4 regions of the Plantactinospora sp. B6F1 genome follow, and region 2 is predicted to be linked to each of the others. Evidence: riboswitches for the same ligand, from Rfam matches in the RefSeq annotation. Region 2 holds a riboswitch; each other region holds the start of a gene.

Region 1 (3,446 bases), on a different contig from region 2:
GGACGATCTCGGTCCAGGTGATCCACTCCTGGTAGTCCGTCCCGTCCGGTCCGTGCATCACGAAGTCCCACTCCCCGCCGACGCGGAACTCGAAGGACCGCGTGGTGGTGGTGAACCCCTCCGGCCCCCACCAGCGCGACAGGTGCCGCACCTCGGTGAACGCCTCGAACACCAGCTCCCGCGGGGCGTCGATGACCCGGGAGACCACGATCTCCCGGTCGGCCGTCGCGGATCGCGCCGGCGTTTCCCGTCCCGTCGTACCCATCAGCTACTCCCCTTGCCTTGCCTTCTTCAGTTCCTGCACGTATGCGTCCAACCGGTCGAAGCTCTCGTTCCAGAACCGCTCGAACCCGCCGGTCCACTCGTGGACCGGTCGCAGCCCTCGGGCGTCCAGGCCGTAGAGGCGCTGCTTACCCGCTTTGCGGTCCCGCACCAACCCGACCTCCCGGAGCACCCGCAGGTGCTTGGACGCCCCCGGCTGGGTCATCCCCAGCTCCCGGGCCAGGTCGGTCACCGGCCACTCACCCGACCGCAGCAGCACCAGGATCTCCCGGCGCTGCGGCTCGGCGATCGCGTTGAAGACGTCCGACGTCGTCGCTGCTCGTGCCATGGCAGTCATCATATACCCATAAGGGAATGCGTCAAGTCACTGGCGGTCTGCCGGGCCCCGGGGGACCCCGACCGCGCCTCTGGCCCCGCGAGCGCCGGCCCCGCGAGCGCCGGGCGCCGGGCGCCGGCACCCTCGGTGCCGAGGGGTGGGCGTTCGGCGTCGCCTCTTCGATGGGACCGGCTCCCCCGACACCGCGTCGGCCGGCAGTATCGACAGCGGGGAAAGGAGAACGCGTTGGGAGGCGGGCACGACCACGGGGTGCCGCTGATCCGGGCGGCGCAGCGGCACCGGGGACGGCTGGTTGCCGCCTTCGTGCTGCTCGCCGTCCTGATGGTGGTGGAGACGGTCGCCGCACTGGTCACCGGCTCGCTCGCGCTGCTCTCCGACGCCGGGCACATGTTCACCGACGTGCTCGGGATCGGGATGGCACTGGCCGCGATCACGGCGGCCCGGCGGGTGGTCGGTGCCCCGCAGCGGACCTTCGGCCTGTACCGGCTGGAGGTGCTGGCCGCGCTGGCCAACGCGGTACTGCTGTCCGGGGTGGCGCTCTACGTACTGGTCGAGGCGGTACGCCGGTTCGCCGACCCGCCCCGGGTGGAGGCCGGCCCGATGCTCGCGGTGGCCGTACTCGGCCTGCTGGCCAACGCCGCCGCGTTCGGCCTGCTCCGACCCGGTGCGCAGGAGAGCATCAACCTGCGCGGCGCCTATCTCGAGGTGCTCGGGGACCTGCTCAACTCGGTGGGCGTGATCGTCGCCGCCGTGGTGATCATCCTGACCGGCTGGCGCTGGGCCGATCCGATCGTCGCCCTGGCGGTCGGGCTGTTCATTCTGCCCCGCACCTGGCGGCTCGGCCGGACCGCCGTACGCATCCTGGTGCAGGCCGCGCCGGAGCATCTCGACGTGGCGGCCGTAGGCACCCGGCTGGCGGCCGTGCCGGGGGTGTGTGACGTACACGACCTGCACGTCTGGACCCTCACCTCCGGGATGGAGGTGGCCTCGGCGCACCTGAGGCTGGACAGCGACGCGGAGGTCGGTACCGTACTCGCGGCGGCCCGGTCGGCGTTGCGCGAGGAGTTCGACATCTCGCACGCCACCCTTCAGGTCGAGCCGGACGCCGCGCTGGGCGGCTGCGGACCCACCGACTGGTAACCGGCCGCGACGCTGCGTGTCGGGGCGACCGGCCGGAAACTGTCGGAAATCCGCCCCCGGCAGGCGTAGAGGTTCACCGATAGTTAGCGGCATCTTAAGTTTCGCCCGCACGCTCGCTATTTTTGTCCGGATACATCCGTCTGAAGCAGGAGAATCGTGAATTCGACGGCAGCGACGCCACGTATCCCCGGACGACAACTGCCGGTAAGCTCGGCTCCGGTCTCCGCCGGGCGGCGCCCTCCGGCGCCTGCGGAGGCCGTCGCCTAATCGCACGCGCGAGCCGGGGAACCACGTACCAGGGGTGTATCCGCGCCAGCGGTAGGGATCTTCCGTCCCGAACCCGTCAGCTAACCCGGTCGGCGGCTGACGGAAGGACATTGTCATATGCCGTTCCTGGCACCCACCCGACAGGCTCCGGCGTCCGCGCGGAGCGCCACGAGACCGTCCCGGAAGGCCGCGACCACCGCGGCCATCGCCCTGGGCATGGTCCTCGCGGCACTCGGCGGCGCACCCGCCGCCGCGGCACCGGAGTACGCGACCGCCGCTGTGCTGGCCGCGGCACCCGGCGGGGACGACATCGACGGAGGCAGCGACAGCCTGCGCGAGCAACTCCAGGTCGCCAGCAAGGGCTACCTGAACGCCAAGAACAAGCTGAACAACTCCGTCAAGCGGCAGAAGGAACTGAACCAGCAGCTCGCCGCGCTGCGCACCGAGGTGGCGACCCGGGGTGAGCGGGTCGCCCGGATGGCCGACATGGCATACCGGACCGGCCGGCTCGGACAGGTCTCGGCCCTGCTCAACAGCGGATCTCCGACCAGCCTGGTGGACCGGGCCGCCGCACTCGACACCATCTCGGCGAACGAGAGCCGGGAGCTGCGCGGGCTGCGGGAGAGCCTGGACAAGGAGACCCAGGCCAAGGCGGCGCTCGACAAGGAGATCGCCGAGCAGCGCAAGCAGGTCGAGGTGATGGAGACCCGCAAGAAGCAGGCCGAGCGGGCGCTGGCGGCGGCAAACAACAGCGGCGGCGCCGGCGCGGGGATCAGCGGCAGTGGCGGCGGGTCGGCGCGGCCGGCACCCCGCAACGCCGACGGCTCCTTCCCGGACGAGTCGTGCAGTCAGAACGACCCGACCACCAGCGGCTGCATCACCCCGCGCACCCTGCACGCGCTGAAGCAGGCCCAGGCGGCCGGCTTCACCCGGTTCGTCTCCTGCTTCCGCAACGGAGGCAGCGGCGAGCATCCGAAGGGACAGGCGTGCGACTTCGCCGCCCAGAAGAACGGGTTCGGCGGGGTGGCCACCGGCGGCGACCGGACGTACGGCAACAACCTGGCGGCGTACTTCGTGCGCAACGCCGATCGACTCGGTGTGCTGTACGTGATCTGGTTCAAGCAGATCTGGCTGCCGAGCAGCGGTTGGAAGACGTACAACGGGGGCAACGGGGACCCGTCCAGCGACCACACCAACCACGTGCACCTGTCGATGCACTGATCGGCCGCACCCGCACACCGAACGAGAACCGCCGACACCGCCCGCCACCCCTGGGCAGTGCCGGCGGTTCTCCGTTCAGCGGCCGCCGGTTCTCAACTCAGCAGCCGGTCCTCAGCTCAGCAGCCGGCTCTCAGTTCAGCAGCCGATCCGGGACGAGCCGAGCGCCACGTCGTCGAACCAGAGCGTGTTCGCACCCTCG
Region 2 (3,446 bases):
CCTGCCAGGAGCCCGGCGCCGAGGTGCAGTCGGAGTCGTGCAGCAGTACGGTGCCGCCGCCGGACAGCCCGGCGCGCAGCGTGTCGAGTACCGAGGTGCGGGTCGCCGACCGGGTCCAGTCCCGCCCCCAGCAGGTCCAGAGCACCGGGGTCAGGCCCAGCCGGCGGGCGGCCATCAGGGCGGCGGTGCTGAGCACCCCGTACGGCGGGCGGAAGTACCGGGGCGTCCGCCCGGTCACCGCGCCGATCAGCTCCCGGGTGCGGGCCAGGTCGCGGTAGGTCGCGTGCGGGCCGCGGAGCAGCAGGTTCCGGTGCGCCCAGCCGTGCACCGCCACCTCGTGCCCGGCGGCGGCGAGGTCCAGGCCGAGTTCGGGTGCGCGGGCCAGCATCGACCCGAGCAGGAAGAACGTCGCCCGGGTCCGGTGCGCGGCCAGGGTCTCGACGAAGAGCGGGGTGGAGGCCGGGTCCGGGCCGTCGTCGAAGGTCAGCGCGACGTGGCCCGGAGAGCCACGTCCGCTCAGCCGGGGAAAGAACCTCAGCCGTACCCCGGGCAGCACGGTCAGCGCCGGTACCACCTGGGCGGCCAGCGCGGCACCGACGGTCGTCGCCGGTACCGCGCGTCCGCGCACTCGTTCCTCCACCCGCCGCACCATCGCGGACGCGGATACCCGCGCGGCCGGTCTTCATCCTCATCCGCCACGGGTGGCCCGGCCAGTCCGGCCCGGGTCTTCCGGGGGCCGACCGAGTTTGCGGGGGCGCCGATCGGGTAGCCGGCGCGCGGCGCTCCGGGGAGATGCGGCGCTCCGGGGAGGTCCGGGGGTGCAGGCGAGTTCGACACGCCGTGCCGGACACGTAGTCCGCCGTGCCGCGTGTCGCGGCACCGGGTTGTGGTGACCGTGGGTCTGCTCTCGGCCGGCACCGTGGCCGGTGGCCGTGCGGCACAACACCCTGGCGCCCATGGTGACCGGAGAATCACCGACTGACCAACCTGGACACGTTTCCGCACGTCGAGCGGGTGGGAACGCGCTTGGTAAATAGCCGACAGCAGCAAGTCGATAATGGCGGACAAAGCATGCTCTTCGATGCGTCCGAAGCGCAGTGATTACTGATAGTCGTTGCCCGACAACGCCTTTGGCCATGATTGGGTCTTGCCATTCGAGAAGCGAAACCGGGTATGCTGTCTGCCGTTCATAGCCGCCGGATGCCGCGTGGCGCCGGCGCTGATCGCCGCCTAATCGCCACACGGCGAGCCGGGGACCCACGCACCCCTGGGGTGAATCCGCGACAGCGGTAGGGACCACTTCCATCCCGAACCCGTCAGCTAACCCGGTCGGCGGCCGACGGAAGGGATACATGTGAGGGCACCCCTACGCCGAACACTGGCGACTGCCCTGGCACTGCTCACCGCCGCAGCACTGGTCATGGTCCCCTCGGAGGCGTCGGCGGCGCCAGCGCCGAAGCCGGCTCCTGAGGAGGAGGCCGACTCACCGGTACTCGGAGAGGTGCTCGCCAGCGCAGGCAAGCGGCTCGCCGAGGCGAAGGCCGAGCGCGTCAAGTCCCAGCGGCGGCAGCAGCAACTCGGCACCCAGTTGAAGCAGGCGGAAGCCCGCCTCGCGGCACTCACGCCGGAGGCGAGCGAGATCGCGGCCGAGTCGTACCGCAGCGGCAAGCTCAGCGCGATATCGATGCTGCTGACCAACAACTCGTCCGACCCCTCGGCCAGCTCGTTCATGGAGCGGGCGTCCGCGCTCAACGAGTTGAACATGTTCAACAACAGCAAGATCCGCGCGCTCAACCAGGCGCGGGACGAGGTCGGTGCGGCCAAGAAGGCGATCGACGAGGAGGTCGCCAAGCAGGCCGCGCAAGAGAAGATCATCAAGAAGCAGCAGTCGGACGCGGCGAAGGCGCTCGCCCTGGTGGGTGGCAACTCGCGCCCCGACAAGGGGCTGGTGGCGGCCACCTCGCCGGTGGCCAGGCCGGGGCCCGGGATGGCGGACGGCTTCCCGGGGCTGCCCTGCAACAAGAACGACCCGACCACCAGCGGCTGCGTCACCGCCCGGACTTTGCACATGTACAACGAGGTGCGCCGGGCGGGCTTCAAGAGGTTCGTCGGCTGCTACCGGCCCGGCGGGCCGTTCGAGCACCCGAAGGGCCGCGCCTGCGACTGGTCGCTGCGCAACTCCGGCTTCAGCCGGGCCGCCAACGACGACCAGATGAAGTACGGCAACGACCTGGCCGCGTTCCTGATCCGCAACGCGGACCGGCTCGGCATCCTCTACGTGATCTGGTACAAGGAAATCTGGTTCCCGGACCGGGGCTGGAGTTCCTACAGCGGTCCGAGCGACCACACCGACCACGTGCACGTCTCGATGCTGTAGCCCGAGCAGCACAACAGCCCGCGCAGCACAACGCCACCGCCCCGCCACCTGGCCGCCAGGTCGCGGGGCGGTCGCGTTGTGCGGACAGGTGCCGCGCCGACTGGCATCATCGGCGGATGGTCACCATCGAAGTCGTCCGTGGCGACATCACCCGGGAACGCGTGGACGCGATCGTCACCGCCGCCAACGAGTCGCTGCTGGGTGGTGGCGGTGTGGACGGTGCCATCCACCGCGCGGCCGGTCCCCGGCTCGCCGAGGCGGGCGGGGCGCTCGCACCCTGCCCACCCGGCGAGGCGGTGGCGACCCCGGCGTTCGACCTCGACCCGCCGGTCCGCAACGTCATCCACACCGTCGGTCCGGTCTGGGCGGGCGGCGGATTCGGCGAGGCCGAGGTGCTGGCCTCCTGCTATCGCCGCTGCTTGGCGGTCGCCGACGAGGTGGGTGCGCGCAGCGTGGCCTTTCCGGCGATCGCCACCGGGGTCTACGGCTTTCCTGCCGACCAGGCGGCCCGGATCGCGGTCGATACGCTCCGGTCCACGCCGTCGGCGGTCGAGTCGATCCGACTGGTCGCCTTCGACGAGCAGACCCGCACGCTGCTGCGGGCGGCCCTCGACGGGACCGGCCCGGCCGGGCCGGCAGCCTGACCGTCCGAGCCCGGGCCGGAACTCCAGACACCGGACGACCGGTTCGCCGGTGGGCGGCACACCGCCCCGGCGGCTCAGCCCGCTCCAGTTCCCCGGCCACGTACGACTCAGCCTTGACCATCGCCGGTGCCGCGTGGCAGCGGCCGCGCGGCACGTCCAGCCGCTCCACGTGCCGGCGTAGCCGCCCCTCGTCGACGCAGGCCCGTACCGTGGTCAACCGCTCGGCCGTCGCGGAGGGCAGCGGACGTAGTCGGGGGTGGGCGGTGAGGAGCATCCTTTGTCTCCGTGCGCGAGGTCGCCGGGTTCCGTCCACCGCGATCCTGGCCGCCCCCGCAACCGGCGTCGGTGCCGGCACCGGCCCTACGAGCCGGCGGCTTCGCCGCGGTGGCTCCCGGCCGGCACGGCGCCGGACTCCGGAATGGAGC
Region 3 (3,446 bases), on a different contig from region 2:
CCGTCCGGAACTCGTCCACCGACTCCACCTGGTGAGCGGTGCAGCCGTAGCCGCGGGCGATGCCCGGAATGTCCAGTCCGGGGAGTTCCAGCCCCGGGACTCCCGGTGCGTCCTCCAGGTCGGCGAAGGCCTTCAGCACGCCGTACTCGTGGTTGACCGGCACCACGAAGACGATCGGCAGCCGATGCTGCGCGGCGGTCCAGAGCGCCTGCGGGGAGTACTGGAACGAGCCGTCACCGATCACCGCCACCACCGGCCGGTGCTGTCGGATGTCCCGCTGGGCGAGCGCGATGCCGACCGCCGCCGGCAGCGCGAAGCCCAGGCCGCCGCTGGCCATCTTGAAGTACGAACCCGGCCGGGTGATGGTCAGTTGCCGGTGCAGCACGCTGAGGTTGGAGGGGGATTCGGGGACCACGATGCCGTCTGCCGGCCACTCGGCGGCGAGTGCGCCGAAGAGCGCTGCCGGGTCGAGCGGGGGGCCCGTGGCAGCTCCGTCCGGCGCGGCGGCCCGGGGCGGTGGCATCGGTCGGTCGCTTGCTGGCAGCCGCTCGGCCAGCCCGGCGCAGGCGAGCGCGACGTCCCCGAGCAGGCTGTCGCCGACCGGTGCCCGGGCGGCCTCGGCCGGGTCGTCGGTGATGTGCAGCAGCCGGGTGCCGTCCGGCAGGTAACCCCGTCGACCGGGGACGTATGGGTAGTAACGGAACACCGGGGCACCGATCACCAGTACGGTGTCGTGGCCGACCAGCTTCTCGGCCAGTGGCCCGATGGCCGGCGGCAGCAGCCCCTGAAACTGAGGGTGGTCCTGCGGAAAGCCGACCCGGTCCGCGAATGGTGGCTGCCAGACGGGTGCTCGGCTCCGTTCGGCGAGGGCGATCGCCTCGGCCCAGCCACCGGTCCGGTCCACCGCGGGCCCGATCACCAGCATGGGGTGCCGACTGGCCGCCAGGATCTCGGCGAACCGGTCCAGCTCCGCTGGGTCGGGAGCGACCCGGGTGCTCACCCGGCGCACCTGCGCGGTGCCGGTGGCAGGCTCGTCCCAGTCGTCCAGCGGCAGGGAGAGGTACACCGGGCCGGCCGGCGGAGCTACGGCGGTGGCGAATGCCCGCATGAACGCCTCCGGGATGTCCTGGGCGCGCAGCGGCTCGTGGCTCCATTTGACGTACGGCTCGGGGAGTTGGGTCGGACGCACATTCGTCAGCATCGGCTCGGACAGGTTCATCGTCCGGGTCTGCTGGCCGGCGGTCACGATCATTGGTGTCTTGTTGTGCCAGGCGGTGACCAGGCTCCCCATGCCGTTTCCGGTGCCGGGTGCGGTGTGCAGGTTGACGTGCACCGGCCGGCCGCTGGACTGGGAGTAGCCGTCCGCCATCGCTACCGCGGAGGCCTCCTGAAGGGCCAGAACGTAGGCGAAGTCGGCCGGAAAGTTCTTCAGGAATGGCTCCTCGGTGGAGCCCGGGTTGCCGAACAGGGTGGTCAGGCCGAGGGAACGGAGCAGGTCGTAGGTCGCTTCGTGCACCGTTGTCATCGGAAGGAGCCTCCTGGAGTCCTCGTCCCATCCTCGGACCACCGGGCTAAGCCGGTCATTTCCGTCATACCGCACCCGTACATGATCATGCTGGTTTATCTGGCTGGTCGCTCGGGGCCCGGCGGCCGGCCGCGCGATGTCCCAATCGCGTTCTGGGTCACTGTTTTCGCTGTTCAGCAGGGTTGGCAACGGCAGAAGGCGGCCAGTAATCTCGGCGCGTCTGGTCCGGCCCCTTGGTCACCATCTGGTGACACCGGAGCAGACCCGCCGAGTCGTTAGGTAACGAGCCGGGGACCCACAGTTATCTGGGGTGAATCCGCGAGCCGCTGGCCCGTGGTAGGGCGGCCTTCCCGCCCGAATCCGTCAGCTAACCCGGTAGGCGGTGTCGGAAGGAGTACGTGTTCGTGCCGCACCACCCGGGCCCTGGCCCGTCCCCCCGGTTCCCTCGCTGCGTCGCGGTCCCGCGCCCGGCCGCCGCGACCGTCCCGGACCACTCGGTCCCCGGGCGGCACCCGAACCTGACCCGATAGCGGTCTGTGCCGCCGAAGTCGTCGACGCGCGGGCGCCGCGGGGCCGCCGGCCAGCTGGCCGAGAGTTCCCGCTGAGGCCGTCAGCCGGCGGCGACGGATCGTGGTGCCGCTGATTCCACAGGTACGCCGAAAGCGGCGCTACCGCCGGTCGGCGTGCCACCGGTCCGCTCGCACCATCGGTCCGTTCCGCCGAACGTTTCTCGGCGGGCCGCCCCGTGCGACTCCGTGCGATTTCACGGCACATTCCGGCAGCGACAGAAACGCCACGTCATTCCTTGCCCCCCGGTGTGGGTGACGCGCATTTCCCCTGGAGGAAACGTTGAAGCACGCGATTAACGGACGGTTCAGGACCGCCATGTCGGGCCGGCGCAACCGGCTCGCGCTCGCCTCGGCCGCGGTGCTCGCCGCAGCCGCGTCCACCGGAGTCGTCCTGACCTCGACCGGCTCGACGGAGAGCCCGCAGACCTCGACCGTCGCCGTCGCCGATCACGGCAGCCCGGCGGCGGGACAGGCCGGAGCCGCCACCGCCGCCCCGGGCGGCACCAGCCCGGACAGCACCGCCCCGGCAACCACCAAGCCGGCGACCCCGTCGCAGCCGGCGACCACCGAGCCCGCCCCGGCGGCCAGCAAGGCGACCAGGGCCGCCCCGGTCAGCAGCCCGAGCAAGCCACCGGCGCCACCCGAGTCGAAGCTGCTGGACTACCGGTTCCAGGCCCAGATCAACGGCTGGTACTGCGGCCCGGCCGCCACCCGGATCGCGCTGACCGTCCGGGACAAGCAGCCGAGCCAGGACGCGGTCGCCGCCGACCTCGGCACCACGATGAGCGGCACGAACTCGGCCCATGACACCACCCGGGTGCTGAACAAGATCATTGGGACCGATGTCTACCGCACCACCGCGATCCCCGGTGGCGCCGCCACCCCGGCCCAGATGGACCAACTCCAGGCGGACGTGGTGCGCGCCGTCACCAGCGGGCACGCCGTGGTCGTCAACATCGCCGGCTCGGCCACCGACCTCGCGGGCGGCTGGCACAGCTACCCCGGCGGGCACTACGTGACCGTGGTCGGCTACCGCGACGACGGTCGTACCGTGAAGATCGCCGACCCGGCCATCCCGGGCGCGGACAGCCACTACTGGATGACCACCATCGACCTGGCGAACTGGGTGGCCACCCGGGGCTACTCGTCCTGACCCCCCCCGCCCGCCGGTAGCGACAACCCAGACGCCGGCCCGCCCCACCCACCCGGACGACCCGTGCCGACCGGGATGTGGGGCGGGCCGGCGTCCTCTTCGGGGCGCGACCAGGCCCGCGATCAGGGGTTGATCACTGGCCCTCCCACACCGCCTGGGCGCCCGTGTCGCCGGTGCGGAACACGTAGTAGAGGGCGAT
Region 4 (3,446 bases), on a different contig from region 2:
CAGCGGGGAGAGCCGGGCGTCGGACGCCGAGAACGAGGCGTACCGGATGGAGCTTGCACCGGCCGTCGAAACGTCCTGCCAGGTCACGGCGTACCGCCCGTCCGGCAGGACCGCGATCGACGGCTCGCTCTGGTCACCGTCGGCGATCGAGTTCACGTTGACCACCGGGCCCAAGGTGCCGTCCGGGCGAACCCGGCGGGCGCGGATCTCGTACCCGCCGTTGCCGTTGCTGTCGTCGGCCCAGGTCACCACCGCGTCACCGGTGCTGGCGAGGCCCACATCCGGAGTGCGGTAGTTCCATCTGGTGCTGCCTCCGGTCCGCACGACCACCTCGGACCGGCGGACTCCGTCGACGAACCGGCCCAGCCGGATCTCGTTGTTCAGCCCGCTCGCCGTGCCGGAGGCGAACGCGGACACGGTGACGTTCCGGCCGGCGGAGTCGCGGATCGAGGCGACCGCGGGGGTGAACTGGTCACCGGTCGCCACGGCGTTCGCGGTCGCGAACCCGGCGTTCGGGTACCGGTCCGGAGAGATGGTCACCGCCGCGTTCTTGATGGCGTTGAAGTCGGCGACGAATCCGTCGTAGATTTCCGGGTTGTCCAGGCGCATGAAGGTCTCGTCGTTCTTCTTCAACGCGCCGTTGGTGAGGTTCTGGGTGCCGGTGTAGACGTACCGGTGCGGCTGGTTGTCCTTGCGGGACACACCCTGGACCAGGAGGTACTTGGAGTGGATGCTGCCGTCGGAGCATTCGCCGTTGACCCCGGCCTCGACGGTGAAGAACGACTGCCGGCATCCGCCGGGATCCATCGCGTAGACACCGATGCCGCGTGCGGTCAGGCCGGGCAACGCGTCCTGGTGCTCGCCGGTGGCCACCTCGACGGTGCATCCGGCAGCCTGCTTGTCACCCAACGCGTCGATCACCTCGGGCCGGGCGGCCCGGAAACCCCACATGGCCATCCGGATGATGTCGTCGGAGCTGCCGGTCGAGCACTGCACGTCGTCGATGGCGGCGGCAACGATGTCGGAGCGACTGCTCTGCGGGTTGAACGACTCCGCGATCGTCGCGCTCTCGCTGGCGCTCGGCAACTCGCGTGGCGAGAACCAGAGCCGTGTGCTGCCCGCGTCGACGTGCCCGCGCTCGTACGACTTCGCCGTTCCGGTGACCTGGAGCTTCCGGCCGACGTAGCTGCGGAAAGCGCTGGCCAGCGCCGGGTCGTTGTCGACCCGCACCTGGTTCTGCCACATCTGCTGCTGGGGCTTGGTCGGGTTCGCCGAACTGACCACGGTGACGTCGGTACGCCCGTCGGAGAGCTCGCTGAACACCCAGAACTTGTTGTGGTTGATGCCGGTCCCGCCGGACGAGCAGGAGATGCGGCACTGCCAGGTCCAGGATCCGCCTGCGCCGACACGGTAGCTGCCCAGCTCGGTGACGAGTCGGTTCACCTGGTTGGACAGCGCCCCGCAGGACGCGGTGGTGCCGCTGGTGCAGGCCTCGACGATGAGCCGTACGCTGACGCCGCGGGCGTGCGCCGCCAGCAGGTTGTCGGTGATTCCCTGGTCGGAAAAGGTGTAGAGCGATCCGTACACGGTGGAGCCGGGGGCGGCGAGCGCGACCAGGTCGGCGATCTGATCCCGGAGCCCGGGGGTCTGGTAGGGAAGGAAGCGCGCGCCGTTCCGGCCGGGGTCGGGGGTCGCGTAGACCGAATCGGGCACCGGGTCGAGGTTCGGCCGCAGGAAGAGCACGGTGCTGTCACCACTGGTGACGGTCGCGACGGAGGCGGCGGCGGGGGTGGCGGGCAGAATGCCCGAGCCGGCCGCGACGATGACGCCGAGCAGGAGCGATCGAAGACGCCGAGGCATGGATACTCCCCTCTGGGGTGGCGACGGAGGCCGCCGAGGGCCCGGCGGCGGATCAGGCTACCAAGATCGCCCTCGATTTCCAGCCCGTCCGTCGCACCGGCACCGCCGACGTACCTCCCGGCACGCCCCGAGGCAATTTCCACGCCGGATCACTCCGAAATCCACCTGTTCGACCCAGTTGATCAGGTACGCTGACCCCGGTCTCGCCCGGTGGCGCACCCCTCCGCGCCGGCGTGACCGCCGCCGAATCACTCTCGGGTGAGCCGGGGACCCAGGTAGGTGGGGTGAGTCCGCAACCGCGGTAGGGACTTGTTCCGTCCCGAACCCGTCAGCTAACTCGGTAGGCGGGCGACGGAGGGACATGCATGACCGGATCCACACGTCGGCGGCTACCGCTGGCCCTGGCCCTGCTCGCCACGTTCGGCGCGCTCACCGGGGCGGCGCTCCGGCCCGGCGTGGCGGAGGCGGACAGCCCCGCCATCCTCGGCGACGAGGGCGACACGCCGCTCCTGCGCGACCTGCTCGAATCGACCGGCCGAGGCTACCTACAGGCAAAGAACGCGCTGGCCAACGCCCAGGCTCGGCAGGCGAGGATCGCCGCCGAACTCCGCCGGGTGCAGGCACGCATCGCGGAGCTGCGCCCCCGGGTGGAACAGGTGGCCCGGGCGGCGTACCGGACCGGCCGGATCGGCCCGGTGATGGTACTGCTGCACAGCGGCTCGGCCGACGAACTGCTGGAGCGCGCCCGTGGCCTGGAGGCGGTGGCCCTGCGGGACAACGACGCGCTGCGCGGGCTGCACCAGGCCCGGGAGCGGGCCACCCGGGCGAAGCAGGCGCTGGACGCCGAGGTACTCGAGGAGCGCCGGCAGCTCACGATCATGCTGCGGCAGAAGCAGGCCGCCGAGCGGGCGCTGGCCCAGGTCGGTGGCGCCTCCACCGGGGGCTTCGTCAACGCCAGGTCACCGGTGGCCCGGCCGGCGCCACGCGCCGCCGACGGCTCCTGGCCACCACAGTCGTGCAGCCTGCCCGACCCGACCACCACGGGCTGCGTCACCCCGCGCACCCTGCACGCCTACACCGAGGCGCGCCGGGCCGGCTTCACCCGGTTCACCGGCTGCTACCGCTCCGGCGGCCCGTACGAGCACCCGAAGGGGCGGGCCTGCGACTTCTCCGCCGAGAAGGGCGGCTTCCGGGGTGCCGCCAAGGGTGCCGACCGGATGTACGGCAACAACCTCGCCGCGTTCTTCGTCCGCAACGCCGACCGGCTCGGTGTGCTGTACGTGATCTGGTACCGGCAGATCTGGTTGCCGACGACCGGCTGGAAGTCGTACGGCGGGGCGCACGGCGACCCGTCCAGCGACCACACCAACCACGTACACCTGTCACTGATCTAGGTCCGCCGGCCCCCCGGGGCGGGTCAGCTCGGCTCGCTCTCCGGGGTGCGGCGGGCCGGGGCGCGGCCGGCGGGCTGGGCCGGCTGCGGGCCGGTCGGGCGGGCCGGCGGGATGGGCCGGGTCGCCGACTCCTCGCAGCTGATCCGGACCTTCTCTCCGTGGTGCAGCAACTCCAGGGCGTCGTCCTGCTCG

The links. A riboswitch is a leader RNA that binds a small molecule or an ion and turns the genes downstream of it on or off. The one in region 2 is predicted to bind cyclic di-AMP.
Region 1: another riboswitch for cyclic di-AMP. It lies ahead of ABNF97_RS12930 (VldE C-terminal domain-containing protein); the one in region 2 lies ahead of ABNF97_RS09150 (VldE C-terminal domain-containing protein).
Region 3: another riboswitch for cyclic di-AMP. It lies ahead of ABNF97_RS16845 (C39 family peptidase); the one in region 2 lies ahead of ABNF97_RS09150 (VldE C-terminal domain-containing protein).
Region 4: another riboswitch for cyclic di-AMP. It lies ahead of ABNF97_RS09755 (VldE C-terminal domain-containing protein); the one in region 2 lies ahead of ABNF97_RS09150 (VldE C-terminal domain-containing protein).

The regions. Positions count from the first base shown of each region.
Region 1 covers NZ_JBEEAC010000007.1:225,356-228,801, forward strand. Annotated here, with positions in the region: gene ABNF97_RS12915 (SRPBCC family protein) at 1-265, opposite strand, end outside; gene ABNF97_RS12920 (metalloregulator ArsR/SmtB family transcription factor) at 269-610, opposite strand; gene ABNF97_RS12925 (cation diffusion facilitator family transporter) at 845-1,759, shown strand; cyclic di-AMP (ydaO/yuaA leader) riboswitch at 2,010-2,137, shown strand; gene ABNF97_RS12930 (VldE C-terminal domain-containing protein) at 2,144-3,247, shown strand; gene ABNF97_RS12935 (cellulose binding domain-containing protein) at 3,383-3,446, opposite strand, start outside.
Region 2 covers NZ_JBEEAC010000004.1:376,143-379,588, forward strand. Annotated here, with positions in the region: gene ABNF97_RS09145 (polysaccharide deacetylase family protein) at 1-628, opposite strand, end outside; cyclic di-AMP (ydaO/yuaA leader) riboswitch at 1,218-1,351, shown strand; gene ABNF97_RS09150 (VldE C-terminal domain-containing protein) at 1,355-2,377, shown strand; gene ABNF97_RS09155 (O-acetyl-ADP-ribose deacetylase) at 2,494-3,021, shown strand.
Region 3 covers NZ_JBEEAC010000011.1:156,485-159,930, reverse strand. Annotated here, with positions in the region: gene mdlC (benzoylformate decarboxylase) at 1-1,525, opposite strand, end outside; cyclic di-AMP (ydaO/yuaA leader) riboswitch at 1,781-1,922, shown strand; gene ABNF97_RS16845 (C39 family peptidase) at 2,375-3,247, shown strand; gene ABNF97_RS16840 (DUF2231 domain-containing protein) at 3,381-3,446, opposite strand, start outside.
Region 4 covers NZ_JBEEAC010000005.1:100,322-103,767, reverse strand. Annotated here, with positions in the region: gene ABNF97_RS09760 (phospholipase D-like domain-containing protein) at 1-1,860, opposite strand, end outside; cyclic di-AMP (ydaO/yuaA leader) riboswitch at 2,092-2,222, shown strand; gene ABNF97_RS09755 (VldE C-terminal domain-containing protein) at 2,226-3,254, shown strand; gene ABNF97_RS09750 (glycosyl hydrolase family 65 domain-containing protein) at 3,278-3,446, opposite strand, start outside.